DNA from 4 places in the Microlunatus sp. M237 genome. Region 1 is predicted to be linked to each of the others. Evidence: predicted binding sites of a transcription regulator. Region 1 holds the regulator's gene; each other region holds the start of a gene.
The links. The regulator LexA, encoded in region 1, represses DNA repair genes until DNA is damaged. The targets are predictions, from matches to a motif close to TCGAACANNTGTTCGA.
Positions count from the first base shown of each region.

Region 2: the regulator LexA is predicted to act here: its motif matches at 5,881-5,896, upstream of AC1XX3_RS01515 (HNH endonuclease signature motif containing protein).
Region 3: the regulator LexA is predicted to act here: its motif matches at 2,260-2,275, upstream of AC1XX3_RS07075 (HNH endonuclease signature motif containing protein).
Region 4: the regulator LexA is predicted to act here: its motif matches at 3,032-3,047, upstream of AC1XX3_RS09440 (HNH endonuclease signature motif containing protein).

Region 1 covers NZ_JBXHBL010000003.1:849,980-857,286, forward strand. The annotation lists gene nrdR (transcriptional regulator NrdR) at 1-374, opposite strand, end outside; gene AC1XX3_RS14995 (DUF2752 domain-containing protein) at 669-1,088, opposite strand; gene AC1XX3_RS15000 (RDD family protein) at 1,196-2,071, shown strand; gene AC1XX3_RS15005 (hypothetical protein) at 2,099-2,506, opposite strand; gene lexA (transcriptional repressor LexA) at 2,773-3,582, shown strand; gene sthA (Si-specific NAD(P)(+) transhydrogenase) at 3,625-5,070, opposite strand; gene AC1XX3_RS15020 (ATP-dependent DNA helicase) at 5,164-7,119, opposite strand.
Region 2 covers NZ_JBXHBL010000001.1:323,715-331,021, reverse strand. The annotation lists gene AC1XX3_RS01545 (hypothetical protein) at 1-155, opposite strand, end outside; gene AC1XX3_RS01540 (maleylpyruvate isomerase family mycothiol-dependent enzyme) at 209-760, shown strand; gene AC1XX3_RS01535 (nucleotidyltransferase domain-containing protein) at 1,048-1,524, opposite strand; tRNA gene AC1XX3_RS01530 (tRNA-Lys) at 1,643-1,718, opposite strand; gene AC1XX3_RS01525 (phytoene desaturase family protein) at 1,732-3,327, opposite strand; gene AC1XX3_RS01520 (aldo/keto reductase) at 3,324-4,211, opposite strand; gene AC1XX3_RS01515 (HNH endonuclease signature motif containing protein) at 4,471-5,868, opposite strand; gene AC1XX3_RS01510 (type 1 glutamine amidotransferase) at 6,785-7,307, opposite strand, start outside.
Region 3 covers NZ_JBXHBL010000002.1:178,617-185,923, reverse strand. The annotation lists gene AC1XX3_RS07085 (DUF2510 domain-containing protein) at 1-176, opposite strand, end outside; gene AC1XX3_RS07080 (pilus assembly protein CpaE) at 281-682, shown strand; gene AC1XX3_RS07075 (HNH endonuclease signature motif containing protein) at 714-2,054, opposite strand; gene AC1XX3_RS07070 (A24 family peptidase) at 2,330-3,004, opposite strand; gene AC1XX3_RS07065 (hypothetical protein) at 3,038-3,550, opposite strand; gene AC1XX3_RS07060 (sunset domain-containing protein) at 3,779-4,888, opposite strand; gene AC1XX3_RS07055 (peptidylprolyl isomerase) at 5,072-5,587, shown strand; gene AC1XX3_RS07050 (rhomboid family intramembrane serine protease) at 5,584-6,435, shown strand; gene AC1XX3_RS07045 (hypothetical protein) at 6,468-6,731, opposite strand; gene AC1XX3_RS07040 (Lrp/AsnC family transcriptional regulator) at 6,738-7,016, opposite strand; gene AC1XX3_RS07035 (DEDD exonuclease domain-containing protein) at 7,050-7,307, opposite strand, start outside.
Region 4 covers NZ_JBXHBL010000002.1:678,060-685,366, forward strand. The annotation lists gene AC1XX3_RS09425 (amino acid ABC transporter ATP-binding protein) at 1-56, shown strand, start outside; gene AC1XX3_RS09430 (PadR family transcriptional regulator) at 296-643, shown strand; gene AC1XX3_RS09435 (permease prefix domain 1-containing protein) at 646-1,596, shown strand; gene AC1XX3_RS09440 (HNH endonuclease signature motif containing protein) at 1,623-3,029, opposite strand; gene AC1XX3_RS09445 (histidine phosphatase family protein) at 3,160-3,816, opposite strand; gene AC1XX3_RS09450 (family 43 glycosylhydrolase) at 3,723-6,074, opposite strand; gene AC1XX3_RS09455 (aminoglycoside 6-adenylyltransferase) at 6,244-7,185, shown strand; gene AC1XX3_RS09460 (GNAT family N-acetyltransferase) at 7,210-7,307, opposite strand, start outside.

The DNA.
Region 1 (7,307 bases):
GCGAACCGCAGGTAGGCGACCTGGTCGAGGTCACGCAACGGTCCCAGGATCGCCACGCCCACCTCGTCGGCGGGGACCTCCATCTGGCCGGAGGCCCGCAGCGAGTCCTCGACCAGTTGGCCGAGACGAGCGAGCTGCGTCTCGTCGACCGGGCGGCCCTTGCAGGCCTTGCGGACCCCGCTGATCACCTTGTCGCGGTTGAACTGCTCGACCACGCCGCTGCGCTTCACCACCACCAGCTGCATCTGCTCCACCGTGGTGAAGCGACGCTCGCAGGCGGGGCATTGGCGACGGCGACGGATGCTGCAGCCATCCTCGGCGGCCCGGGAGTCGAGCACCTTGGAGTCCGTATGACGGCAGTAAGGGCAGTGCACGGAGGCTCCTTCCGGGGGCGCCTGGGGATAGATCTGGGGATAAGCCTGTGGTCGGCCTGTGGACCAGTGTGGACAACCAACCACTATCTGTGGAGGAAGCACACGGGTGTAACTACTAGATATAGGTACGGTACGACCTAACCTCATTGTCCGCAAGGCCACTGACACTTTTAGCGCGTGTCGTCGAGAGAGCTGGCGGGCGAGCCTGTCGCGGCAGCCGTACAGCCGCAGAGACTCGCGCTCGATCGCCCGGTGCGCCCGACTGGCCGGCAGTGCCTGCGGTGCGGGTGCAGCTCAGCTGAGGTTGCGCAGCACGGTGTAGATCACGCCGGCAGCCACGACGAGAACCAGCCAGCGGGTCGGATGGACCCGCCGCAGACGGTCAGCGATCCTGGCCGGTGGACGGACCCGTGGGCCGCCGAGAACCTCCGCGGTCCACAGCAGCCCCAGCACACCAACCACGACCAGCCCGATCAGGACGACGGGGTTGTAGCGAAACGCCTGGGCGATGTCGAGCCGCAGCAGCGCCGCCCCCATCCGGGTCCCGCCGCAGAGCGGACAGTCCCAACCGGTCAGGCTCCGCAGCGGACACGGCAGGCCCAGCCCGGTGGCGGCATAGAGAGCACTCAGCCCGATCCCGTAGGCGACGAAGCCACCGAGCGCCACCAGCCCGCGGCTGGGGCGGAACTCCTTGGCGAGGTAGCTGGTGCCCATGGCTCCATTGTGCCCGCCCGGTGATCGACCGACTTCGGCGACAGGATCCGACGACCCTTCGGCGGCCCTAGAATGCTCCGCGACCCGCACCCCGCACGAGGATGGCCATGACCGAATCGCACCCTCCCCAGTGGAACGACCGCCAACCGGGCGGACCCGATCCCGCACGCCAGAACGACGCCGGCCAGACCGGATCTTCCACCCAGCCCGCTCACGGTCAGGCCCAGTACGGCCAAGCTCAGTCTGGCCAGCCCCAATACGGTGAAGCTCAGTCCGGCCAGCCCCAATACGGACAACCCCAATACGGACAACCCCAGTACGGCCAGGCGGGAGACGGGCAGCCGGAGTATGGATGGACGCAGTCCGCAAACCAACAGCCGCCGTACGGGACCGGTGGGTACGGGCAGGCGTCGTACCCGCAGCAGCCAGAGAGCGGGGTGTGGCAACCGGGACCGGGTCAGCAGCCCGGCCAGCCCTACGGCGGATATCCGGGCGCGGGTTACGTCCCGGCCCTCCGTTCCGACTATGCGACCTGGGGCAAGCGGGTCGGGGCCTACCTCATCGACTATGCCCCGAGCCTGGTCGGGCAGCTCATCTTCTATGTCGGCTACGCCATCTGGATCTCGCGGGTGGTCAGCACGAGCAGCAGCAGCAACCCGGACCTCACCGGCGGGGTCACGCTGATGGTGATCGGGTTCGTCCTCCTGCTGGCGACCATCGGGTGGTCCATCTACAACCGCTGGGTGGTGGCCGGACGCACCGGCCAGTCGCTCGGAAAGCGGGTCACGCACATTACGTTGATCAGCGAGCAGACCGGCCAGCCGATCGGCGCGATGAACGCATTCGTCCGCGACCTCGTCCACATCCTCGACGGGATGGCCTACATCGGCTATCTGTGGCCGTTGTGGGACGAGAAGAAGCAGACCTTCGCTGACAAGCTGGTCAAGACCGTCGTCGTCGATGCGCCCGATCGCGGTCACTGACCCCCGGCGTCGACATCAGCCGGCGGATCACCCCTGGGCGGAGTACGAAGACGTGACCGGCTCGTAGCTGTCGCCGGTCACGCGCAGCGCGGTCATGGCGACGACGGTCACTGCCGCTGCGGCGATCATCAGCCCCAGCACCAGGACCACAGCGATCCCCCGATCGGTCAGCCGCCATCCGCTCGGGGCCGCGACGCTGCAGGACGCCGTCGCCGGCCGGGCACCCCGCGCCAGGGTCGGGGCCGGGACCGGCCGCAGGGGCCGCGTGACCGGGCCGGTGCCCCGCCCGGCGCCGTGAGCCGGTCGGCGGGTCCGTCCGGGCGCCGCGGGGACGCCGGAGCGACGCGCGGCGGTGAGGTCCTGCGCACCGGCGCGGGTCACACCCGCGCCGGTCACACTTGCGGGGGTCACACCTGCGATGGTCATTGCACTCATGGTGCTGCTCCTCGGGAAGGCATCGAACGCGTGTTCGATAGAACGTGTGTTTGATTTGTATCGCACTGACGATCCGACGTCCAGCACATTCGTACGTGTGTTCGAGGCGTGTCGGCTCATGGAAGAAGCACACCAGAGACCACTGACAGTTCTTCCGGCATCGTTCCTGCGGGGGCGGCGTGAACCGCAGCCGACGCACTCCGCCCGTCGCGACACGCTCGAACAGGTGTTTGATTTTGTCAGTCGGCTTCTCTATGTTCAGCCTCATGGCAGACAGTGACGACACCACCGCCCCCACTCCACCGCGCAACCGCCGCGGGCGCCCGCGTGCGAGCGACGTCGCCGCCCAGCTCGGCGAGCATGCATCAGTCAGCTCGCTCCCGGACGGCCCCGCCGACTCCAGCGGTCTGACCCCGCGCCAGCGACGCATCCTCGAGGTGATCAAGGACGCCGTCGACTCGCGGGGCTATCCGCCGAGCATTCGTGAGATGGCCGAGGCAGTCGGCCTGGCCAGCTCCTCCAGCGTCGCGCACCAGCTCAAGATGCTGGAGGCCAAGGGCTTCCTGCGGCGTGACCCCAACCGGCCACGGGCGCTCGAGGTCCTGTTGCCGGGCGACGGCCAGGCCGCGGCGCGCAGTGCGGCGCTCGGACCGGTCACCACCACGGCCGCGGATGAGACCGGCGTCGGCGACGCGTACCCGGAGCCGGTGCACGTGCCGGTGCTGGGTCGGATCGCGGCCGGCGGGCCAATCCTGGCCGAGGAGCGGATCGAGGACGTCTTCGCGCTCCCCCGTCAGCTGGTCGGCGAAGGCACCATGTTCCTGCTGCAGGTCAGCGGTGACTCGATGGTCGACGCAGCCATCTGCAGCGGCGACTGGGTGGCCGTCCGGCAGCAGTCCACCGCCAACAATGGCGACATCGTGGCAGCGCTGCTGGACAACGAGGCCACAGTGAAGACGTTCAAGCGTGACGGGGACCAGGTCTGGCTGCTGCCACACAACCCGGCGTATGACCCGATCGACGGCAACCACGCCTCGATCCTCGGCAAGGTGGTCGCGGTCCTGCGCCGGCTCTGACGGCGACCAGAGCCCGCGGTGGCTCGAGAGCCGCGGTGCCGGTCAGAGCAGACTCGGCTCGGCGGTGACCATCGCCGTCGTCAAGCGGGTCACCGCCCGGAGCTTGTTGGCCACGTCCAGGGCTGCGACCTTGTAGGCCTCGGACAGCGTCGGGTAGTTGAAAACCGTGTCAACCAGATAGTCCACCGTCCCGCCACATCCCATGACTGCCTGCCCGATGTGGACGAGCTCGGTGGCACTGGTGCCGAACACGTGCACGCCGAGGATCTCGCGCGTCTCGGCGTGCACGATCAGCTTCAGCATTCCGTAGGAGTCACCGATGATCTGGCCGCGGGCCAGCTCCCGGTAACGGGAGATGCCGACCTCGAACGGGATCGCCTCCGACGTGAGCTCCAGCTCCGAGCGGCCACAGTAGGAGATCTCCGGGATGGTGTAGATCCCGATCGGCTGCAGCCCCAGGAGCTCGTTGGCGGGCTCATCGAACGCGTGCGAGGCGGCCAGGCGGCCCTGGTCCATCGACGTCGCCGCCAGCGCCGGGAAGCCGATCACGTCGCCCACCGCATAGATGTGCGGCACCGCGGTGGCGTAGTGCTCGTCGACCTCCAGCCGCCCCCGCCGGTCGGCGACCAGACCGGCAGCAGCCAGGTCGAGCGCGTCGGTGTTTCCCTGCCGCCCGGCGGAATACATCACCACCTCCGCCGCAATTCGTTTGCCGGAGGCGAGGGTGGTGATCGTGCCCACGCCGGCGCTTTGCACCGAGGCGACCTCCTCGCCGAATCGAAACGACATGGCGTGGTCGCGGAGATGGAACTTCAGCGACTCGATGATCTCGGGATCACAGAAGTCCAGCATCTGTGCCCGCTTCTCGACCAGCGTCACCCGGGTGCCTAAGGCGGCGAAGATCGACGCATACTCCACCCCGATGACGCCGGCACCGACGACCACCAGCGAGTCGGGCACGTGGTCGACGGTGAGGATCTGGTCGGAGTCGAGGACGCGGACGCCGTCGAACTCGACCTGGGGCGGTCGGGCCGGTGTGGTGCCGGTCGCGATGACGATCTTGGCCGCCGTGACGGTGCGACTCCCCTGCGGCCCGTCGGTGTCGACCGAGAGGGTGTGCGGGTCGACGAACCGGGCGATTCCGGCGATGAGCTCGATGTGGTTGCGCATCAGCTGCGCCCGGATCACCTCCGTCTCGCGCCCGATCACGTACTGCAACCGGGCCAACAGGTCCGAGACGGTGATATCGGCCTTGACCCGATAGCTCGCCCCGTAGATCTCCCGCATCTGCATCCCGCTCAGATACAGCACCGCTTCGCGCAGCGTCTTCGAGGGGATGGTGCCGGTGTTGACGCAGACGCCGCCGACCATGGCCGTCCGATCCACCACGCAGACTCGGCGACCCAGCTTCGCGGCCATGATCGCGGCCTTTTGACCGCCCGGACCCGAGCCGATGACGGCGAGGTCCACGTCGTAGGTGTGCTCCATCTGGCCAGCGTCGCAGAGGATCGACCCGCTGACCAGAGGCAGCCGAACGCACCGCTGCCCGCCGGTCGTCGGCCCGATGGGCCGACGGTCCGCTCAGTCGGTGCCGGCCAACCGGCGCAGAGCCTGCACCGCCGTCTCCCGGTCGGTGGTGGGCCACATGTCAGGCATCGACGACTTCAAGAAGCTGCCGTACCTGGCTGTCACCAGGCGGGGGTCCAACACCGCGACGACGCCCTTGTCGGAGATCCGCCGGATGAGCCGGCCGGCCCCCTGCGCGAGCAGCAGCGCGGCATGGGTGGCAGCCACCGCCATGAACCCGTTGCCGCCGGCCTCAGCCACCGCACGTTGCCGGGCCAGGGTGAGCGGCTCGTCCGGCCGGGGGAAGGGGATCCGGTCGATGATGACCAGCTGGCAGGTGGCCCCCGGGACGTCGACGCCCTGCCACAGCGACAAGGTGCCGAACAGGCTCGCTTCGTCCTCGGCGATGAACCGGCGGGTCAGCTCGGACAGCTGCGCGTCGCCCTGACACAGGATGGTCATCTTCGGCAGCTGACGGCGCACGTGCTGGGCCGCCGCCTCGGCCGCGCGCCGGGATGAGAAGAGCCCGAGGGTACGTCCCCCCGCCGCCCAGACGAGCTCGGCGATCTCGGTCTTGGCCTCCTCGGACAGCCCGTCCCGCCCCGGCGGCGGCATCGTCTTCGCCACATAGAGGATGCCTTGGCGCCGATAGTCGAACGGCGAGCCGACGTCCATCGCGCGCCAGGGTGCTGCCGTGTCGCTGCCCTCCTCCGCCTTGGTGCGGGTCGCGGGTGGCGCGTCGCTGTCCACCTGCTCGGCGGCGCGCAGCCCCACCGACGACGCCACGCCGGCGAAGTCCCCGCCGAGCTTGAGCGTCGCCGACGTCAGGATGGTGGTGTGCTCGGCGAAGACGCTCTGGCGCATCAGACCGGCCACTGACAGCGGTGCGACGTGCGCCTCGCGGCCGAACCGCTCCCGCTCGGAGACCCAGACCACGTCGTGGGCGTTCAGGCCGGCCATCCGCTCCGCGACGTCGAAGACCTCCTTGACTGCGGCGGCGGCTTGGCGCTTGTCGGGATCCTGCTTGTCCTCACCGGTCGACATCGCCGTGACGGCGCGCCGGGTCACGTTGCGGATGGCGGCGAAGGCCGCGACCACCGCTGCATCGGGATCCTCCACCCGCTCCAGCGGCGTCTGGTCCAGCGCGGTTCGCAAGGCGTCGGCTGACTCCAGCAGCTCCAGCGCCAGCTCGTCCTCGAGGTATGTCATCGCCCGCCGACCGCTCCGCTCGATGGTCTGCGGGCTCAGCTCGGCCGACGCCGCCCCGGTCACCCGGGCTACCAGCTCGTGTGCCTCGTCGATGATCACCGCGTCATGCTCGGGCAGGGCCGTGCCGCCGTGCATGGCATTGATGGCCAGCAGCGCGTGGTTGGTGACGACCAGATCGGCCGAGCGCGCGGTCTCGCGCGACTTCTCCACGAAGCAACCGTCGCCATAGGGGCAACGCTGCACCCCCAGGCATTCACGGACCGGGATCGAGACCTGCTGCCAGGACCGGTCGGTGTGGGTCGGCGCGTCGTCGCGATCAGCCAGTCCGCCGTCGGTCGACTGCTTCTCGGCCCACTCCCGCAGGGCGAGCACCTCGGCCCCGATGCTCGACTCGGCACTGGTCGGCGCGACCCGGATCGTGTCGGCGAGGTCGCTGGCCGAGATCAGCGTGGCCTGGTCCTCGGCAACGCCGTCGCGGACCCGCAGCAGGCAGGCGTAGTTCGTCCGCCCTTTCAGCACAGCGTGGCTGGGTCGCTTGCCGGTGACCTTCTGGACGGCGTCCAGGGCGGCCGGGATGTCATTGTTGGCCAGCTGGGACTGCAGCGCCAAGGTGGCGGTCGCGATCACGATCCGCTCCGCCGGCTTCCTGGTCAGCCGGACCAGCGCAGGTGCCAGATAACCCAGGGACTTGCCGGTGCCCGTGCCGGCCTGCACGAGCAGATGCTGTCCCGAGTCCAGCGAGCTCGCGATCGCCTCGGCCATCGCGATCTGGCCCGGGCGCTCGCTGCCACCGATCTCGGCGACCGCGGCCGCGAGCACGTCGGCCGGCTTGGCGCGGCTCTTCGCCGTCTGCGTGGACGAGTGAGGCGTCGCGTCGGGGGCAGACTCCTGCGCGTCAGCCACGATTGCTCGCACGGCGCTGACCACCCGTTCGATTGCCACCGCAGAAC
Region 2 (7,307 bases), on a different contig from region 1:
TCGGCGAGCTCGCCGCGGGCGACCGCCGCGAGCAGCAGGGTCAGGGCCTGTGAGCGGATCAGGTTCGGTGCGACCAGCTGGTGCGTCGGGTCGAGCTCGGCCTGCGTACCGACGAGGTGCAGCAGGGTCGGGGCGTCGATGACGTAGCGGCTCATGGGGGGCAGACTAGGGTGCCGCACTGACATGCTGTGGAATGAACCCGGTCCAGATGGCTACGGAGGAACGAACCGAGCTGTCCGTTCTGCTCGAGAGCTTCTCCGACGAGCAGTGGTACGTGCCAACGCTGTGTGACCGGTGGCGGGTCCGCGACGTGGTCGCCCATGTCGTCAGCTACGACGACCTGACGGTGGCCGACGTCGCCCGGCCCCTGGTCCGTGGCCGTCTGCGGTTGGATCGGATGAACGCCGTCGGGGTGGACCGAGCCGTTGGCCTCACCACGGCTGAACTGCTGAGCCGGTGCCGGCGCCACCTATTGCCGGCTGGCTTGACTAAGGGCTTCAACGGCGGGATCGGTCTGGTCGACGGAATGATCCATCACCAAGACATCTGGCGACCGCTGCAACTCCCACGGACGATCCCCAGCGACCGCCTGCGGTTCGCGCTCGGTTCGCGGTTTCGTCTCCGGCACTTCCCGGACGACGACTCACCCGGGGACTTCGGCTGGTCGCCACCGACCTTGACTGGTCCGCCGGTCGGGGTGGAGGTGGCCGGGCCGGGGGGAGTCTCCGCTGATGGCTGTGGGCGGACGGGCTGGCGTTGACACGGAGCTGGGCGGGGATGGTCAGCCAGAGCTCCACGCACGAATCGGACGCCTCCACGGTGCATCAGACGAGAAGCCCTAGCCGACTGACGTCGACGAGGGCAACAAGCTGGGTCAGGCAATCGAACTTGGCCCGCTGAACGACCAAGTTGCACCGACTCGAGGAGAACCTCGCCGCAGCCGACACTCACCGGGGCCGATCTGAACCAGCTCAACGAGCTGTCACGCGCGTCGAGATCCGCGGCGGCTGCTATCTCGATCAGCTGGAGGCACAGACCAACGTCTGATCAGCCCTCGCTGAGACTGTCGAGCTGTTTCAGGTCGTGAATATCCTGAGGCCGCGGTTCGTAGCCGGTGTGGAACCGGCGCTGCTGTTCGGCAGACAGGCATGGGACGACTCGACCGTTGAGGCCACCGACGGTGAACCCTTCGGGTGGGTAATCGAAGTGGCCGCCACCCAGACCGGCCTGTCGACCGTGTCCCGACAGGTCAAACACGACTGGATGAAGATCGATCCAGCGATGACCCGGCGCCGCATACTCGACACGTACCGGAAGCCAATCAGTCTCCCGCTGATACCCGAGGGACTCGAATGTTGCGACACAAGCGTCAAGGTCTCGGGCGTCCACGGCGAGGTCGAGGTCGCGGTGGTCGCGGGTCTGAGTACCGATCAGGGCTGCGACGCCCCAGCCACCGGCTACCCAGTAGCGGATGCCGCTGCGGGTCAGATGATCGAGCACCATGTCGACGTCGGCGTACAGCACGTCACCGAGCCTAGCTTTGAGTTCGCGAGGTCGTCGTGCGGACGGGAGCGGGCTGGTTTCCGGCACCCGATCCAGGCATGAAAGAAGCCCTAGCCAACCAGAGGTTGACCAGGGCTGCTGGTGCGCCGCGAGGGAATCGAACCCCCAACCCGCTGATTAAGAGTCAGCTGCTCTGCCAATTGAGCTAGCGGCGCGCGAGGTGAAACATTAGCAAAGTCCGGCCGCCGGGGGAAATCGAGCGGTGTCGGGGCCGCGGTCCAGCATCTCCAGCAGGGCCATCGCTGCGCTGTGCCCACCCAGGCCACTGACCGCTCCGCCGCGGACCGATCCCGACCCGCACAGCAGCACCCGCTCGTCGGCTGTCGCCACGCCCCACCGCTCGGCCGGCGAGGTCACCACCGCGTCGTCGGCCAACCACGGCCAGCTCAGGTCGCCGTGGAAGATGTGCCCACCGGGCATGCCGAGCGCGGCTTCTACGTCGAGCGGAGTCATCACCTCCACGCACGGGTTGCCGGCCGCGTCGCGGGCCAGACAGTTCTCGAGTGGCTCGGCCAGCACCTGCTGCAGGCTCCGCAATGCCGCCTCGCGGGCCCGCTCCCGGGTGCCGTCGGGGTCGGCGCGAAACGCCCGCGCGGGGGTGTGCAGGCCGAAGATGGTCAGCGTGTGGAAGCCGGCGTCACGCAGGTCGGGGGAGAGGATGCTGTCGTCGGTCAGCGAGTGGCAGTAGACCTCGCACGGCAACGGGTCCGGGATCACGCCGGCCTCGGCCTGGACCCGGGCCTGCTCGAGGCGGGCGTACCCCTGGTTGAGGTGCATGGTGCCGGCGAACGCGACTTTCGGGTCCAGCCCGGAGCGGAGCCGGGGGAGCCGGTGGACCACCACGTTGATCTTGGTCTGGCTGCCCTCGGGGATCTCGGGCGTCCGGCCACGGAGCCGGTCGAGCACGGCCGGGGCGCAGCCTGCGAGCAGGTGTTTGGCCCGCAGGGTCTCGCCATTGTCGAGTCGGACCACGACCCCGGTGGCGTCCGGCTCGACGGCGGTCACCGGGCTGTCGAGAAGCAGCGTGGCTCCGGCGTCGCGGGCGGCCCGGGTGAGAGCGGTGGCGACGGCGCCCATGCCACCGACCGGTACCTTCCACTCGCCGGTGCCGTTGCCGATCACGTGGTAGAGGAAGCACCGGTTCTGACGCAGCGACTCGTCGTGCGCACCGCTGAGGATGCCGATCAGCCCGTCTGTCAGGACGATGCCGCGAAGCGTGTCGTCGGCCAGGCTCGACTCGATCAGCTCACCCAGCGGACGTTCGATCAGCCCACGCCAGGCGGCGGGCTCGACCTGTGCGCGAACGTCGGCGGCCCGTGGCAGCGGCCCGAGCAGCGTCGGTGCGACCACCGCGGCGAGGCGACCCAGCCGGTCGTGCAACTGCCGCCAGTCCGAGTGCGCCTTGTCGTCACCGGTGAGCCGGCGGAACGACTCGGCGGTGGTAATCGTCTCGGGACGCTCGATCAGGATCCCGTCGTCACCCACCGGGGTGTACGTCGCCACCGCCCGCGACCGCAGCTCCAGGTCCAGGCCCAGGTCGGTGATGATCTGTTCGGGCAGCACCGACACCAGGTAGGAGAACCGGGACAGCCGTGCGGCCACCCCGGCGAACACCTGCTCGCTGGCGACGGCGCCGCCGAACCGGTCCCGAGCCTCCAGGACGCGTACGTCCAGGCCGGCCCGGGCCAAGTAGGCGGCGGCGACCAGACCGTTGTGGCCGCCGCCGATGATGACCACGTCTGGGTGGTCATCGGCTGAACTCACCGAGGGCCGCCCGACGCACTGCAGCGCGCCAGCTCGTCGTCACTGAGGATCAGGTCGGCAGCCTTGGCCGAGTCAGTGATCGACTCCGGCCGCCGGGCGCCGGGGATCGGGATGACGTGCTCTCCGAGGGAGAGCTCCCAGGCCAGCACGACCTGCTGCGGGCTGACGCCGTGGTCCCGGCCGATCTCGCCGAAGACGGCGAACTTGTCGCCGACCTCGCGAGCACCGCCGCCGGTCCCACCGAGCGGGCTCCACGGCAAGAAGGCGACGCCGTGCTCGCCACAGAAGTCGAGCTCGTCCTCGCTGGAGCGGAAGCGGGGGGAGAACTCGTTCTGCACGCTGGCCAGGCCGCCCTCACCCAGGACCTCGATGGCCACCTCGATCTCCTCGACATTGGCGTTGGAGATGCCGACTGCCTTGATCTTGCCTTCCTGCTTCAGTGTTTGGAAGTGGCCGATGACCTCGGGGTAGAGCTTCCAGCGGTCGGGGCGGTGCCACTGATAAAGGTCGATGACGTCCACGCCGAGCGCCCGCAGCGACTTCTCCACGGCGCTGCGGAGATACTCCAGCGAGCCGTCACGGCCCCAGCTCTCGCCCTCGCCGCGGGTGATGCCGCCCTTGGTCCCGATGACGATGCTGTCGCGGTCGCCCGACCAGGAGCGAAGCGCCTTGCCGACCACTTCCTCGTTGTGGCCCATGCTGTCCCAGCTGGGGGCGTAGATGTCGGCGGTGTCGATGTAGGTGACACCGGCGTCCAGAGCGGCGTGCACGGTGGCGATGCCACCGGCCTCGTCCGGATAGGACTTGTCGGAGTTCATGGAGATGGGCATGGCGCCCAGTCCGATGGCGGAGACCGAGAACGGTCCGAGGGTGCGAGTCTGCATGTCTGGCAGATTACGGGTGCTCCTCGGCGTCGCACACGTGGCCCCGTGTTGTTGCCGGATTGGTCGCTCCTGCCTCCGACTCGACGGACGACTGAGCGGCGTCAGTCTGCAGCGGCGCCAAGTGCGGCTCTTGTCCTGAGGTTTGAGATTGCCGGGGTCCACCGAGTTCGTGAAGCCTTGCCCGCTCCTTCGCTGGTGCATTCCAGTCCTCAGGATCACGGCCATGGATCAACCCTAGGATTTGCTAGCAGCCAAGTCGTCAGCATAGTGCTGGCTCCTTCGGACGGACGCTCACATTCTTTGTTTGGTTGAGGTGTCGTCGTCGGATGCGGTTGTTGATCATGGGGATCTGGCTGGGGTCGGCCCAGCGGGGTGGGGTCCACGCTGGTAGCCCGTCAGGGTTGAGGGTGCAGGTCCAGCCGCGTTGTTCGAAGTGGGTGTGGTGGTAGCGACACAACAATGTCAGGTTGGCCACATCGGTGGGGCCACCGTCGATCCAGGCGATCAGGTGGTGCCGGTCGCACCATTCCGGTGGAAGGTCGCAGCCGGGAAACGAGCAGCCACCGTCGCGGGCGATCAACGCATACGTCTGGGTCCTGGTCGCGATCCGCCGCGTCCGACCCAGGGTGAGTGGTTCACCGGTGGCGCTCAGCACGGTGGGAATGATCTCCGCCTCCCCAGCCAACCTGAGCAGCTGCGCGGGGGTGAGCAGGGTGTTGGTGCTGGTCTCCGCGTGGCCGGTGCGGTGCAGCAGGTCGTCGGCGGTGATGGTCACGATGACCGTGGCCGGGGTGCCTCCGGTGTCGGGCAGCCCACCGGCGCGTAGGGCCCGGGCGGTGAGGTCGGCGAGGGCGTCATGCAGCCGCTGCCCATGGGTGCGACCGTCCACCGTCGGGTTCGCTGCCCCGGTCGCATCTACCCGTGGTTTGGCCAGCGGTGACAGGACCGCCCATAGGGCTGTTCCGGTGTCGCCGGTCAACCGGCCCTCGAGTGTCCAGCTGCCGTCGCGGGTGGCGACCAGGCGCAGGTGCCGCCGGTCGGCTTGGAGTTGTTCGTCGGGGACCGTGCCGTTGGGGTCGTAGGCCTCGACCAGCTTCGTCGCGATCAGCCGCAGATCTCGTGGAGCGAACGTGTGCGCATACCCGGTCAGCTCAGCTTCCGCGGTGACGACAACGGAGGGGTCGTAGGCGGGATGGTCGAGCTGCTCCAACGCGCGCTCGATGATGTCGACCTGCTCCGGGCTGACCTCGCCCGCACCTTGGGCGGTGGCCAACACCGGGTGGGACGGTTCCACCTCGAGGCCGTGCATGGTGCGGTGCGTCCCCAGCGCCCGGGCGGCCCGGACCCGCCGGCCTGCTTCGGCGTCGGAGACCCTGAGCAGTTGCACCAGCAGTGCTTTGGTGGTGCGGGCGTTCAGCTGATCGGCGACTTGCCGCTCCTCCAGGTCCGACACCAACCGATGATCCGCCACCGACATCCGGTTTCGGACCCGCTCGAAGTTCACGGCGAACCGCAGCAGGTCCGGATCATCCAAATGATCCAACCCACCCTCGCCCACCGCGGCGATCAGCCGGTCCAGCGCTCCCGACAGCTCCGCCAGGGCATGCACCGCGGGAGTCGTGTCCGACTCGTTGTTCGATCCCCCGATCGCGTCCATGCTTCATTCTAATCGAACGCACATTCGAATACAACCCTTGATCGGGGAAATCTTTAGACCTGATCTCAGCGATCGCCCACCTATCCTGAGCCGTACGGTGGAGGTGACCGTAGCGACCCCAGCGGACGACGCGACTCTGCCGGTGCTGATGCAACGAGCAAGGGCCATCGCCCAGTTCGCACCACGCTCGCGCAGCCGCACTGCGTCGAATCGCGTGACTCCCGGCGGTGATCGCGCGACTGAGACGCGTTGCCGGACCCGAGGGCATGACCTGGTCCGACGCGCGTGAGTGGGCGAACATCTAGGCGGCCGCGGATGCCAGTCGTCTGGTGCAGCGGCGATCGACCAAGTCGGCTGACAGACCTGGCCACGCAAGCAGCAGGCTGATTCCCCGACCAGCGATGGCCGGTTCCGTCGATGGCTGCCCTCGATTGGTGCGTTCCAACGCCGTGACCGGCGTGGACCTGGGACTGCGAGACCCGTCTCGGCCGCAGACCCCGCGCTGCACCACCAGCAGGCGCGGTAATCATCCGCTGTGGTCGGTGAGCGCGCACCTGGCGCGGTGGCATCTGTGGTCCTGCGTCGCGTCACCCGCCCAGCGCTCGACCACGGTGCGGTCGGGTGACCACGGTGCGGTCGGGGGGCCACGGTGCGGTCGGGGGGCCACGGTGCCTCGGGTGACAACGGTGCGGTCGGGGGATCACAGTGCGGTCGGGTGCGGTCGGGGGATCACAGCGCGGTCGGGTGACAACGGTGCGGTCGGGGGACCACGGTGCCTCGGGATATCACGGTGCAGTCGGGGGGATGACAGTGCAGTTGGGTGACAACGGTGCGGTCGGGCGACCTAGGCGATCATCCGGGTCTACCCGCGCGCGGCTGGCCGCATCGCTGGCTCAAGCGGACCTTTGGCCCAACGTCAACGGGAGGTCTTGCGGACCGCCGCGAGCCGCTGCCGCCGGAGCTCCTCGACCTCCGGGCGGACCAGCGGACGGAGCGTACGCCCCAACGCCAGCTCAAGCACGTGGTCGGCCAGCGCGGGGTTGCGGGCGAGGACCGGGCCGTGGGGGTAGGTGCCGATCACCGTACCGGCGACCGCACCCTCGGTGCCGTCGTCGCAGTTGCCCACCCCGACCTCGACGGTGGCCAGCGGCTCCGCCGTCGGCCCGAGACGGGTGTAGCCCCCGTGGTTCTCGAATCCGCTGATCAGCTCCGTGGTCCCGGCCGGGGTCTCCCATCGGGACAGGAGCTCGCCGACGGCGCGGACGGGGCCGCGGGTGGTGGTGACGTCGAGCAGGCCGAGACCTTCGATCTCCTCGTCCTTGTCCCCGACGGTGAACGACTTTCCGACGATCTGATAGCCGGCGCAGACCGCGAACACCGCGGCGCCGCGGTCGACGGCACGGTGCAGGCCGCCGTCGGCCCGGAGCGCCCGGACCGCG
Region 3 (7,307 bases), on a different contig from region 1:
TCGGCGGGGTCCACGTCAAGCTCGGGCGGCCATGTCTGGTCCGGCATGGGTCCGCCGGGAGCCGGTGCGTGTGCCGACTCGCTGATCGCCTGCGTCCAGTCCTCGCCGTCCCACCAGCGATACAGCTCGGCGGTGCCTGCTGGATCTGGATACCAGCCCGGCCTGGGGGCGGTCATGATCAGAAGCCTAACTGTGGTCGCCAAGCCTGGGACCGGCAGCGCAGGGGCCAATCCCAGCGGTTGGTGGTGCCGGGTTGGCGGTGCCGGGCAATACTGCTGACATGATCTCGCGCGAACTCGCCACCCGTCTCGCTCCGCACCTCGACTGGACGCCGCAGAACTCCGATCAGTTCTTCATCCCGCAACCAGAGATCTCCGAGTCGGTGTTCACCGTCAGCGACATGGTCGTCGAGCTGGTCACGCGTGACGGGGAGTCACGCTTCCACTTCAACGGCACTGTCGAGTGGGCGCTGGACTCGGTCGAGTCCACCGACGTGGTGTGGCTGCCGCGTGAGGAGCAGCTCCGCGAGCTGCTGGGCGAGCACTTCCTCTCCCTCGACCTCGCCGGTGAGGCGTACGTCGTCACGGTGAGCGGGCCGGACAAGGCCTTCCACACCGAACCGCAGTCCACCGCGGCCGACGCCTATGGTCGGGCGCTGCTGTATGTCTTCGGTGAGCGCTGAGTCGCGGTAGTCCCGAGCGGAGGCGTCGCCGTCAGGCGGCGTTGGCCGCCGGCGCGGCCCGGGCTGGTCGGCGTTGCATGGCGGTGGCGGTGTGCCAGATGCGGTCGGTGAAAGCGTTGTTGCCGAGGGCGTGGGTGCCTTGGTTGGTGACCAGGTAGACCCAGCCGTGCGGTGATCGCCACAGGTACTCACCGGGTACGGGTTGTCGGAGTCGCCAACGGCCGTGGGTCTTCAGTCGGTGATGTCGTCGGTCCAGCGGGCCGAGGTTGGTCAGGCTGGTCTGTTCGGGTGGGCCTGGGTTGGCGTAGGGGATGGTGTGGTCGAGGTCCATGGTGCGGCTGAGGCTGGTGCTGTAGGGGAAGACGTCGGCCGGGTTGCGGAGTCGGAGGGCTTCGCGGTGGCGGTGGGGGACTTCGTACGCATCTACCGGTGCCGGGTTCGGGTCGAGGACGGGGCGGATGGTGATGGTGTTGGGGGTGTTGGCGAGGAATCGGCGGATCTGGTCGATGGTGACAGGGCCGTCGCCTTCGATCCGGCCCACGTAGCCACCGATGGTGCGCCGGTCGCCACCTTCGGCCCCACCCCCGGTTCTGCCGACGACGGATGGATTCGCGGGGTCATGAGGGCCGGCGCCGCCGGTGTCGGGGGCGCTCTCGTGGGTTGCGGCCATCAGGGCTTCGTGGCTGAGGTGAATGTAGAGCGTGGTCTGCGGCCGCGCCTTCACCGGATCCACCACCGGCCCGTCGAACCGCACCGACTGATGCGTGTCGGTGTTGCCGGGGTCGTCGGTACTGGGTTCGACCTGATCGCATGGGTCGCCCTGATGGGCTTGCAGCATCGCCAGCGCCGTCGCCGGCTGACCGAGAATCCCGATCGCCCTCGACCGGCGCACACCGACGGGACCGGTATCGCCTTCCAGCTGAAGGATCTCCGCGATGCGGTTGACCATCGCGACGAACCAAACCACATCACCAGCATTGGCCCGGGCCACCAACACCTTCAACCCACCCACCTCGGTCCGACCGACGCGGACGAACCGCTCCGCCTCCCACAACCTTGCCCGTGCCTCCGCACCCACCGGATCCGCGCTCATCACGGTCGCCTGCAGCAGGTTCTCAAACCGTGCCCAGGAGATCGCCCCGATCGGACCGCACACCATCGCATCCACCATCGCGGCTGCGTCGAATGTCAGGTGGCGGGTGTGCTGGGCGACCTTACGGGCCTTCCACCCCCGCACCTCGCCAGCCAGCACCCGTGCCCACAAGCGCGGGAAGCGGTGCCGCAGATCCAACGCATCGGCCATCTGCGCCGACGCGGCACCGGTGGTGGTCTCCTGCAACGTCCCGAGCTCCCCGGCGGCGTACTCCGACACCAGCGGTGTCCGTCGCCACCGAGCTGGCGAAAGTGTTCCGTGTTCGGTCCGGAATCAACCACAGCATCAGGTCCTGGTCCGTGCAGGTCAGCCCAGTGCGCGGCGAACACCAGCAACCGGGTCTCAGTCCCCACTAGCAGCCGGGTGCAGCTCGGCGACGCGCGCCGCAGCAACGGCAGTGTCTGCCGGCAACTCCATCCTCGAATCGAACATACGTACAATTTACGACCCACTACTGACAATTTCGGCGCTCATCCACAGGGCTGCCTGCGGACTCAGGCTCCGGTCAGAGCAAGCAGCACCGCGCCCAGATAGACACCCGCCAGCATGGAGCTCGCGTACGGAAACGGACCCCGGCGACCCCGCAGCAGACGTACCACCCCGTACACCGCCCCGACCATCGTGCCCAGGGTCAGTCCCCACAGCAGCAGAGTCCACGAGCAGCTGGCTGCCGCAGCCCCGAGCAGTGGTGCGAAGCGGACATCGCCGAAGCCGAAGCCGCCCCGGGTGGCCGCCCAGACGCCCAGATAGAGCAAACCGGCGGCTCCGGCGCCGACGACCAGCCGCAGCAGGTCAGCACGTGTGGCGCCCAGCAGCACGAACCCGGCCGCCGCCAGCAGCATCGCCAGCCATCCCACCCGGGTCAGTCCCAACGGCAACCAGGTGGTGACCTGGTCGATCGCGGCGAGCAGGACGCCGACGGTCGCCAGCACGGCCCACAGCGGCTGGACCGCGCCCGGGAGACACCACCACGACACCAGGGACGCCACGGCACTGGCCGCGGCGCAGCCGAGGACGAACCGGTTGGTCGCTAAAGCGGCGTAGGGGATCTTGGTCTCGTCGCCGTGCTCCGGTTCCGGGAGGCGACGGAGCACCGGGGCTGATCCCAGCGCCATCGCCGCGGCCGTGGCCAGGGCGGCGACCGCGCCCGGCCACACGTCGACCGTCACGCCGCCACCGTCGGCTCCGCCATGGGCGCGATCCTAGGCGGCCCGGGCGGCGATGGTGTGCTCCGCGCGACGTATCCGCGTCCGTTCACTCCGCTCGACCGCCGCCCGAGCGCGGAGCACCACCAACTGCGGGCAGACCCGCAGCTGCCCCGCCAGGAGGGCCTGCACCGCCGGACCACTCAGCTGCACCGCGGCGGCGAGCTCGGGGAGTTCCCAGCCGCGCTGCACCAAGACGGCGAGCTGGTCGCGGGCGACCGTCGCCGGGACCGTCCGTCGGATGGCGTCGCGCACACTCGGCCAGCTGAGCGCATAGAGCTGCCGGGCGCATTCGGGGCGCAGCCGACGGACCGGTCGACCCCGATGACCGACCAGCAGCCGCTCGACCAGCCGAGGGGAGACGCCGGCGAGCAAGGCAATCACCTCCGGCTCGAGCCGGCCGGCTCTCATCAGGAAGAGAACGTGGGCCCGGAACGGTGTCGCGTCGACCCAGCCGTGCGGGTGCGGGTCGTCTGGATGCGGCGGGAGGTCGGGCGGTCGCGCGGTCATCGAGGGCATCGGAGTCCTTCCACAGTGGTCTTAGTGGAAGAAGGCCTCTGAGGTGGACGATTTGTGAGCGCGACCTACCGAATTTCTTTGGCCAATCCGGGCGGGGCTCGCGGCCGACCGGCGAAACGACGCTGCCCCCGCCCTCAGCGGAGAGGACGGGGGCAGCGGCATGAGCGAGCCGGACCCGACCGGGCGGGGCCAGATCGGGCGAGGCCAGTTCGAGCGGGGTCAGCGCTGGGCGCGGACGAACCCGGCTTCCTTGGCGGCCGCTTCGGTCCGGAACCAGACCTCGGCGATCGTCCGGACGTAACCGGCGGAGTCGGGCAGGTGGTACTTCATCGACCGCTCGTTGCCCTTGATCAGGAAGTCGGCCGGCGGCTCCTTGCCGACGTACACGTCGTCGCCGACGTAGCGAGAACGGTCAGCTCCGGGTGAGATCCCGTCGACCTGAGTGTCGTTCAGGTCCGCGGCGACCGAATGCTCGGTCGCATCGGTCGACACCGGCTCGGCCGTGACCGGCGCTGTCTCGACCGGCGTCTCGACCGGTGCTGTCTGAACCGTGTCGTCGGCAGCGGTCTCGGCCGGGCTGGTCGCGCCCGGGTCGCTCACCGGCACGGTCGGCTCGGCCGCCGTGGTCGAGCTCGACGTGCTTGACGTGGTGGACGAGCCGGTGCTGCTCGGCGCGTACGGAGTGGTCGGCCGGGCTGACTGCCAGCCCGAGTCCTTCTCGCCCAGCAGCTTCTTGGTAGCTACCGCCACGACAGCGCCGACGGCGGTGATGAGAGCCAGCTTCTTCAGCCAGCCACTCTTCTTCTTCTCCGGCTCCGGCAGCACCAGCTCGCCGCGGGCGGCGGCCATCGCCGCCTTGCCCCGCTTGCCGGCCTCGACCACGGCAGGAGCGGCGGCAGCGGCGCTGATCGCACCGGTGAGTCGGGGGAGCAGGTCGTCCTGCACGTGGTCACGCGCCGACTCGAAGGCGGGTGTGACCCGGTCGAGTGCGTCGTCGAGCCGCGGGCTGAGTGCGTCCACGGCGTCATGGGCGGCGCGGGCTCCGCGCTTGCGGGCGGTGTTCGCCAGCGGAACGACGTGGTCGGTGTAGTACGGCGTCACGAAAGATGTGGCCTTCTCGGCGTAGGGGGTGACCGCTTCTGCAGCCTGCTGCGCCAAGGGCGACACCAGATTGACGGCTGACTGCGCCAGCGGCCCGACTCGGTCTGCAGCGGTGTGGACCAGAGGTCCGATCCGATCGGCGGCCGTGTGGAGAATCTCCTCGGCGGCTTCGGTGGCTGGGCTGACCAAGTCCTTGGCGGCTTCGACGCGGGAACTCTTGCGCTTCACGGTTTCCTCCGTAGTGAGACCTGATGCTCCGGTTCGGAACGACCACCACCGTACCGGTAGGGCCGCTCGCCTGGGAGGAGCCCATGTTCGGGCCTGGCCGATGCGTTGTGCGGGCGTGACAGGATGGCACCCGGACAATTCAGCCCGTACGTACTTCTCGTGACCAAGAAAGGTGCACCCATCGTGGCGCAGACTGCAACCCTTCACACCAACCATGGCGACATCGTGATCAACCTCTTCGAGACGCACGCCCCCAAGACGGTCGAGAACTTCGTCGGCCTGGCCAACGGCACCAAGGAATACGTCGACCCGAAGACCGGTCAGAAGACCACGGGCAAGTTCTACGACGGACTCGTCTTCCACCGCGTCATCGCCGGCTTCATGATCCAAGGCGGCGACCCGCTGGGCACCGGCACCGGCGGCCCGGGCTACCAGTTCGGTGACGAGTTCCACCCCGAGCTGGTCTTCAACAAGCCGTACCTGCTGGCCATGGCCAACGCCGGCCCCGGCACCAACGGCTCGCAGTTCTTCATCACCGTCGGCCCGACCCCGCACCTGAACCGCCGTCACACCATCTTCGGTGAGGTCGCCGACCAGGCCAGCCGCGACGTGGTCGACGCCATCGCCCGGGTGAAGGTCGGTCGTAACGACCGCCCTGTCGACGCCGTGGTGATCGAGTCGGTCGACATCTCGGAGTGACCGAGTCGCCGACCGGGCCGGACTTCGCCGCGCCCTCGCAGCCGGTCTGCTACCGGCATCCGGACCGGCCCACCGGCATCTCCTGCCAGCGGTGCCGCCGTCCGATCTGCGGGGAGTGCATGAACCCCGCCTCCGTCGGCTTCCAGTGCCCGTCGTGCGTGTCGTCGGGGCGGGCCGGCGTGCGCGCCCCGAAGACACGCTTCGGCGGGGCACTGACCTCCGGCGCCGGTGGCACCGCCACGAAGGTGCTGATGGGCGTGCTCGCCGCCGTCTACGTGCTGAACTTCGTCTCCGGGAACCTGCTGCTCAGCCTGATGGCGCTGTCCAACGGAGCCATCTATGCCGGGGAGTACTGGCGGCTGCTGACCTTCGGGTTCACCTCGGTGGGGCTGTTCGGCGTGCTGATGAACCTGCTGGTGCTGTGGATGGCCGGCCGGGCGCTGGAAGCGGCGCTGGGCGTGTGGCGGTTCGTCGCGCTCTACGTCCTGGCCGGTCTCGGCGGCGCGACAGTGTTCTTCCTGCTCGGTCCGATCGGCGTCGGGACGACAGGCGCCTCGGCGGCCGTGATCGGGCTGCTGGGCGCCAACGCTGTGGTCAAGCGCCGCGGCGGCGAGGACATCCGTCCCGATCTGAGCCTGCTGGCCCTGATCGTGCTCTACGGCCTCGTGATCGGATTCTCCAGCTTCGGCTGGCTCGGCCTGGTCGGCGGCATCCTGGTCGGCCTGCTGGTCGGCTGGGTCCTCGCGTACGCGCCGCGCGGCCAGCGGGTGCTGATGCAGGGAGTTGGGCTGGCCGGGGTGGCCGTGCTCTGTGTCGTGGCGGTCGCGGCGAAGCTCGCGCTGAGTTGATCGCGGCGAAGCTCGCGCTGAACTGATCGCGCTCAGATCGCCGGCACGCTCGGCACCGGTACGGGCTCGAGTGGTGCGGTGTACCAGACCACCGCACACACCACGATGGTGACGAACAAGATGGCGGCCAGCACCAGCGCCGTCACGATCAGCGCCTTGGACGATAGCCAGGATGCCGGGTCATCATCGGACTCCGGTTCGACATGGCTGTCGTCGTCCACCAGCTCGTCTTCGGGGTGCCAACCGGCCGTCGGGTGCGACCCCGTCGTCGGAGCAGGTGGCTGTGAGGTGCTCACCGCGGTCTACTCGGCACCGATGGCGAAGGCCGCGTCCAGGTCCAGCGAGGAGTACGCCCGGAACGCGATATGGGTCTCGGTGCTCAGCACTCCGGGTACCTTGTTCAGCCGGTCAGCCACCACCTCGGCGATCTGGTCGTTGCCGGACACCCGCACCAGCACGATCAGGTCGATCGCACCGGTGACGGAGTAGACCTCGCTGACTCCGGCCAGGGCGGCGATCTCCTCCGCCACCTGCGGAATCTGGGCCACCTCTGCCTTGACGAACACGATCGCAGTCACCATGGCGTAAGGGTAACGGCCGCGGGGCGCGACTCGTCATGGATTCGGCCGGTCCGGCCGCACGTCCGGATCGAGCTCGTCGCCCAGGGCATAGCGCACCAGGGCGGCGTGACTGAGCACTGCGTGCAGCGGCCACATCCAGTCACCGGTGATGTCGATCAGGCGGACCCCCGGCTGCTCCAGCCAGTCCGCGATCCGTTCCGCCTCCTCGAATCCGCCGGCCGGCTGTGGTCCCACCGGCGGGGCCACCGTCTCCGCGGTGGCGCAGACCGCTCGAGCGACCGCCTGCGGGAC
Region 4 (7,307 bases), on a different contig from region 1:
GTACGCGGCGGTTCCTGTCCCGGTTGAGCTTCGACGCGGACGAGCCCGAGGCCTGACTCCGGGCGCTGATCCGGTCGGAGCCGCCGAGCGCGCCCCGCCTGCCCAGAATCGAAGCCCGCCATTCTGGCCGGTTGGGTGACCATGACCGGCCTTGCTGCGCCTACTGGGCGCCCAGTCACGGGCATTCTGCTGCGTTCGACATCGGCCAATCTAACCGGCAACCCCACGCCCATAGTCCCCACCGCCATTAATGTTCTATGGACAATGGTGTGCGACACACACTATCGTTGCCTACATGACGGAAGAGTTCGAGACCCATCTGCAGGAGCTGCGGCGAGGCACGGCCGTACTCGCCTGCCTGCAGCTGTTGCGAACGCCCGGTTACGGCTACAGCCTGCTCAAGAGTCTTGAAGAGCGCGGCTTCGCCACTGACGCCAACACCCTCTACCCGTTGCTGCGTCGCCTCGAGAAACAGGGGTTTCTCACCAGCGAGTGGAACACCGACGAAACTCGCCCGCGCAAGTTCTACCGCACCTCAACCGCGGGCCACCGTCTCGCCGACACTCTCACCCGGGAATGGCTTGCCATCACCGCCGCGATCACCTCCCTCACCCACGACACACCTGACCAGGAAGAGCAGTGACCATGTCTGCCACCACGCTGACAGAGCAATACATCGTCGCCACGATTAGCAGCCTCCCTCCCCCCGCGCAGGACGACGTCCGGACGGAGCTGCAGACCTCGATCGCCGACGCCATCGATGGTCGCGTCGAGCAGGGCGAGGAATACGAAGCCGCCGAACGCGCAGTACTGACGGAGCTGGGCGACCCCGCGGCGCTCGCGGCGGGGTATGCGGACCGCCCGTTGCACCTCATCGGCCCGCGGCACTACCTCACCTGGCAGCGGCTGCTGAAGCTGCTGCTCACGATCGTTCCGGCCTGCGTGATCGGAGCAGTTGCGCTCGGACTGTCACTGTCGGGGGCGCCACTCGACCAAATCGTCGGACAGACAGCCGTCGCCGGACTGACGGTTGTCGTGCAACTGTGCTTCTGGGTGACGCTGGTCTTTGCCATCATCGACCGCACAGGCGCTGACGTCGGCGCTCGGTGGGACGTCGAGCACCTCCCCGAGCCGCGGCCGACAGGAACGGGCCGGGCTGACCTCATCGCAGCGCTGATCCTGCTCCCCGTGTCGGCTGCTGCGATCCTGTGGGACCAGCTCATCGGCTTCGTACGCTGGAGCGGTGAGTCGCTCGCGATCCTGAACCCCGATGCGTGGGAGTGGACGGTCGCGGCGCCACTGGTGCTCATCGGTTTGGAACTCGGGTTCGCTGTGGCCCTGTACGTACGCGGCCGGTGGAACACCACCCTGGCGGTGGTCCAGACCGGGCTAGCCATATTGTTCGTCAGCCTGGTCCTGACCTTGCTGGGGAACAAGCAGCTGATCAACCCCGCATTCCTCGACGCCGCCCTGAATGTCGGAGTTGATCACGACGCGCTGCGCGTTATGGCGATCCTGATCGGCTTCGGAGCCACCGGAATCACGGCATGGGCCATCATCGACAGCTGGCTCAAGACGCGGCGCGACGCTCGCTGACGGCTGCCAGCGTGCTGGACCTGTCCTCAGCACAGCGCCGGCTCGGCTGTTCGGACGGACAGATCTCTTGTCTGGTTGAGGTGTCGTCGTCGGATGCGGTTGTTGATCATGGGGATCTGGCTGGAGTCGGCCCACCGTGGTGGGGTCCAGGCGGGGAGCCCGTCGGGGTTGAGGGTGCAGGTCCAGCCACGTTGTTCGAAGTGGGTGTGGTGATAGCGACACAGCAACGTCAGGTTGGCCACATCAGTCGGCCCACCGTCGATCCACGGAATCAAATGGTGCCGGTCGCACCATTCCGGTGGGTGGTCACACCCGGGGAAGGAGCAGCCGCCGTCACGGGTGATCAACGCATAGGTCTGGCTGCGGGTGGCGATCCGTCGGGTCCGACCCAACGCCAACGGTTCACCGGTCGCGGACAACAGAGTGGGGATGATCTCGGCCTCCCCGGCCAACCTGAGCAGTTGGGTGGGGGTGAGGAGGGTGGTGGTGCTGGTCTCCGCGTGGCCGGTGCGGTGCAGCAGATCCTCGGCGCTGATGGTGACGATGACTGTGGCCGGGGTGCCGCCGGTGTCGGGCAGCCCACCGGCCGGCAGGGCTCGGCCGGTGAGGTCGGCCAGGGCGTCATGCAGCCGCTGCCCATTGGTGCGGCCGTCCGCCGTCGGGTTCGCTGCCCCGGTGGCGTCCACTCGTGGTTTGGCCAGTGGTGACAGGACCGCCCACAACGCTGCTCCGGTGTCGCCGGTCAACCGGCCCTCCAGCATCCAGCTGCCGTCGCGGGCGGCGACCAGGCGCAGATGCCGCCGGTCGGCCTGGAGCTGTTCGTCGGGGATGGACCCGTCGGGGTCGTAGGCCCCGACCAGCTTGGTCGCGATCAGCCGCAGATCCCGGGGGGCGAACGTGCGCGCGTACTCGGTCAGCTCCGCCTCAGCCTCCGCCACCACCGATGGGTCATAGGCGGGGTGGTCCAGCTGCTCCAACGCCCGTTCGATCACGTCGACCTGCTCCGGGCTGACTTCACCCCCGTCCTGCGCGGCGGCCAGGACCGGATGCGAAGGTTCCACCTCCAGACCCTGCATGGTGCGGTGCGTCCCCAGTGACCGGGCGGCGCGGACCCGCCGTCCCGCCTCAGCCTCGGACACCCGCAGCAGCTGCACCAGCAGTGCTTTGGTGCTGCGGGCGTTGAGATGGTCGGCGATCTGTCGGTCGTCCAGGTCGGACACCACCCGGTGGTCCACCACCGACAACCGCTTCCGCAGCCGTTCGAAGTCCACGGCGAACCGCAGCAGATCCGGATCATCCAGATGATCCAAACCGCCATCGCCGACCGCAGCGATCAGCCGGTCCAGCGCCGCGGCCAGCTCGGCCAGGGCATGGACGGCGGGAGTCGTGTCCGACTCGACAGTTGACCCCCGATCACGTCCATACTTCATCATAATCGAACACTTGTTCTATGACAATACACTGTTCGGACTTTTCGAGGAGTGCCCCGCCGTAGTTAACCGGCGATTGCCTACCGGCGCCGAGCACTGCCTACGGAGGCCGGGGCAGGCCGCAGGACAGGATTCACCCCGCCCACTCACCCCAGCCCGAGACGACGGCACGCCGGGCTGGATCGAGGGCGCAGTGATCAGGGAACCGCATGGCGCGCCACGCCTCAACGTCCACGTCCGCGCCGGTCAAAGCGGCGACCAGCAATGTCCACGCAGTCCCGTGCCCGACCAGGACCACGTCCTGCCCGCCCGCCGCGCTGACCAGCTCCACCGCACGCCCGACCACACGCGTTCGCGTGCTGGCCAACGGCTCCCAGCCGTCCGCAGCCGACTCGTTCGGGTGCTGGAACGCATCAAGGACTGCGCGGTGAAAGTCCGACGCCTCGGCGAAGAAGGTGCTCGCCCGACGGGCCTCCCCCAGGCCCGGGTCGACGTTCAGCTCGCGGTCCGTGAGGAGACGCGCCGTACTCAGCGCCTTCGGCTCTGCAGAGCTGGCCCAGCGAGCCCCGACGGGAAGCACGCCGGATTCCCTCAGTCTGGCGACCTCACGTTCGGCGTCGGGACCGAGCCTCCACTGGCCCGGCGGGCTGGCCACGGAGATGACCGGCCGCGCATGCCGGACCAGATGGAGATGACTCACCGTTCCGCCAGCGCCGCCACCTGCTCCGTCGTCAGCGCTGCGTTGTAGATCCGGACATCGTCCAGCTGACCACGGTACGGCGCGTCCCACCAGTTGACGCCGAGGCTGAAGACTCCGGTGGTCGTGGTGAACACATCAGGGAAGCCCGTACGGTTGACGACCTCACGCCCGTTGAGCCAGACGACGAGATGACCGTCGTCATTGCTCACCGCGACGTGGGTCCACTCCCCCGGCTGCATCTTCGTGCCGGTGTCTGCGTCGAACCAGCTTGTCCCCGACCACACCATCGTGTTGCCACCGACGCCGTCATGGCCGCGCGGCAGCACGCTCACCCAGTTGTTCTCGTCCCTGGCCCCGAAGAACGTCGGCGTGAACGCTGTCAGCTGCTCGGGGTTCAACCACATCGACACCGCATAGCTGCTGCCGCTGACCAGACCGTCGGGCAGCCGGACGCCGCTGTCTCCGTCGAAGGTGGCCGCCTGGCCGTGGACACCAGGGCCGAACGTGATCGTCCCACCGGACTGGCCGATCCGATTGCCCGACACCACGCCAGCTGCCGCCTCACCCTCGGACGCGAGCGACCCGTCGAAGGCGTAGTGCGCCACCAGGCCACCGAGCGCCTTAGCCGGGACGATGATCACAAAGGTCTTCGATCGTGTGACCCGACCGCTGCTGACGGTGGCGGTGAGGGTGACCCGGGCATCTTCCTCGCCCGCCGCCGGGCGGGTCACATCGCCGGTTGCGCTGATCACTGCCGGGTTGCTCGTGGTCCAGCGGATCCGGCTGCCCTGGGTGCCGACGCCCGGCAGGGTGAGATCGGCGATAGTGGTCGGCGGGACCGTCAGGTCGGCCAGCACCCGCTGGACCACGTTCCGGTCACTGACCAACCTCCGCTGCGACCCCCAGACCGCCACTCCCGACCTGGACAGCCCGCTGAACGTGACGACCCAGCGACGCTCCGTCGGCTCCCACTGGCGGGAGAACACCGTCGCGTACGCCTTGCCGCCGATGACGAGCTGAGCAGCGTCACGGCCGGTCGTACGCCACGTCCCCGTGACGGCTCCACCGAGGGTGCCGTTGCGGTTGAGCCGGATGGTGCTGGCGCGGGTGATGTCGGCCGAGATCGCCTTGCCGTGGTTGAGGTAGGCGTACGTTCCCACCATGTCGTGGCGCTTGACCGTGGTCGGCGACCCACCGGCGTAACGCGACGGTGCCGCGACCGGCCAGCCGTCGGCGTTGGTGTACATCTGGTGCACGCGGATCTCGTGCTGCTCGCCGCGTCCGGGGAATCTGGTGTGGAAGGCGAGGAACTGGCGCCCGGTGGCCTGATCGTAGACGGGGGACGTGCCGCCCGGTGAGACATATCCGGTGCCGATCCCGGAACCCGGATCACCGACCTCGCGCTGGAACAGGTGGTTGCCCATCAGCTTGGTGCCGTACGGCTCGATGGACGCATCGTCGAACAGCGGCTTCGCCGGATCGGCCTTGACGTTGGCCATGTCGTTACCGGCGGAGTCCCGGTACGGCCCGTCGGGCTGTCGTGATCGTGCCACTCGAATGTTGTAGCCGCCGTTGGCGTCGAGTCCACCGAACGTCATGAACAGGTAGTAGTACTTCGTCTTCGGGTTGTACATCACCGCCGGACCCTCGATCCGGGCATGGTTGCCGCCCATCAGGTGCTTGCCGTAGCCCTGGTTCGGGTATGGCTTGCCGGTCGTCGGGTCGAGACTGAGGATGAAGATCCCGCCGGAGAACGACCCGTAGACCATCCACAGCTTGCCGTCGGCGTCGAAGAACACGTCAGGATCCACCGTGTTGGGGTGCTTGGTGGCGTCGTAGATCGTGCCGTCCTCGCTCGGCTGATCCCACATTCCTGACTTGAGCAGGATGCCGAGATCCTGGTACGGCCCGGTGACCTTGTCGGCCACGGCGACGCCGAGCGCGGAGCGCGGGGAGTCGCCCTTGCAGGCGTCGTAGTACATGTAGAACCTGCCGTCGGCGAGCTTGATCACGTCCGGCGCCCACAGCGTGTCCGACTGGGCCCAGTCCAACGTCTCCTTGAGCTCGGTGGTGACGTCGTCGAACAACGGGTTGGCCGGGTTCACGCCGTTGGCGATCTCCGTCCAGCGCATCAGGTCGGGGCTGGACGCAGCGGCGAGGTGCGAGCCGAAGGCGTAGTAGCGACCATCAACGCGAATCAGGTCGGGGTCGTGCACCGAGGCGTCGGTGAACACCGGCGCCTTGACCGGTGGCCGGTGCGCCTCGGCCGTAGGGCTGGCCAGCAGGCCGGCGACCACCAGTGACAGGGCGGACGCCAAGATCCAAGGCTTGCGGTGGAGAAGCTTCATCGATTGCTCCAGGGGGCTGTGGAAACCATGGACCTCGCGGCTGGCCGTCCGTCGAAACGTATGCGCAGCAACACGTCGTTGTAAAGAGCCGATGACACACCCGTACGAGGCTCGCCTCGGTGCTCTCCATCGAGAAGCCGCTCCCCCGACGATCTGCCAGGATGACGCCATGGACAACGGCGACCGCGGCACGGCGACTAGCTCCGATTCACCGCGGTCAGCGGAGCCGGACCGCACCATTGCCGCGGTGGTGCGCTGGGCGGAGTCCCGTGACGACGTGGCCGCCGTGCTGGTCACCAGCACCCGGGCCATCCCCAACGGCCACCTCGATGCCTACTCCGACTACGACGTCGTCGTGGTGGTCGACGACGTCGCAACCTTGGCTCTGCACCAGGAATGGCTTGCCACCTTCGGCGACGTGCTGGTCGCCTATTGGGACGCACTTCCAGAGGTTCCCAGCAACGGCGTGATCAGCACCGGCAACGTGACCCAGTACGCGAACGGATTGAAGATCGACTTCAGTCTGTGGTCGATCCCTTACCTCCAACAGCTCATCGCCGCCCCGGTCCCCGACGACGAGCTGGACGCCGGCTATCGGGTGCTGCTGGACAAGCGAGATCTGACCGCCGGCCTGCCCGCACCGACGTACTCGGCGTACATCCCACGGCCACCGGACGAGCAGACGTACGTCCGGCTGATCACCGACTTCTTCGTCGGTCCGCCGTACGTCGCCAAGAGCCTGCTCCGCGGTGAGCTGCTACCGGCGAAATGGGTGCTCGACTTCGACATGCGGTTCAACTATTTCGTTCCGCTGCTGGAATGGCGGGTGGAATGCGACCACGACTGGTCATGGAAACCCGGCAGCCTGGGCAAAGGCTTGCGAGCCAAGCTGTCGCGCGACGTGTGGGCGGACTTCGAGGCCACCTTCTCCGGCGCAGCTGCGGACAGCAACTGGCAGGCGTTGTTCGACATGATGGCGCTGTTCGGTCAGGTTGCCCGCGAGGTCGCCGCCGCACTCGGCTTCACCTACCCCCAGAACCTTGAGGACCGCGTGGTCGAGCACGTACGTCAGATGCGAGCCGGCGTGTTCGCCGCCGGGCCGGTCGACTGAACGACAGTCGACGCGGCATCATGATCAACTGGCGCCGACCACCCGGTTCACGATCCAGGCATGCCTGCCCACCTGACGAACGCGGCTGAACCCGTACTGCTCGAACAGCTCCGCCGTGGCAC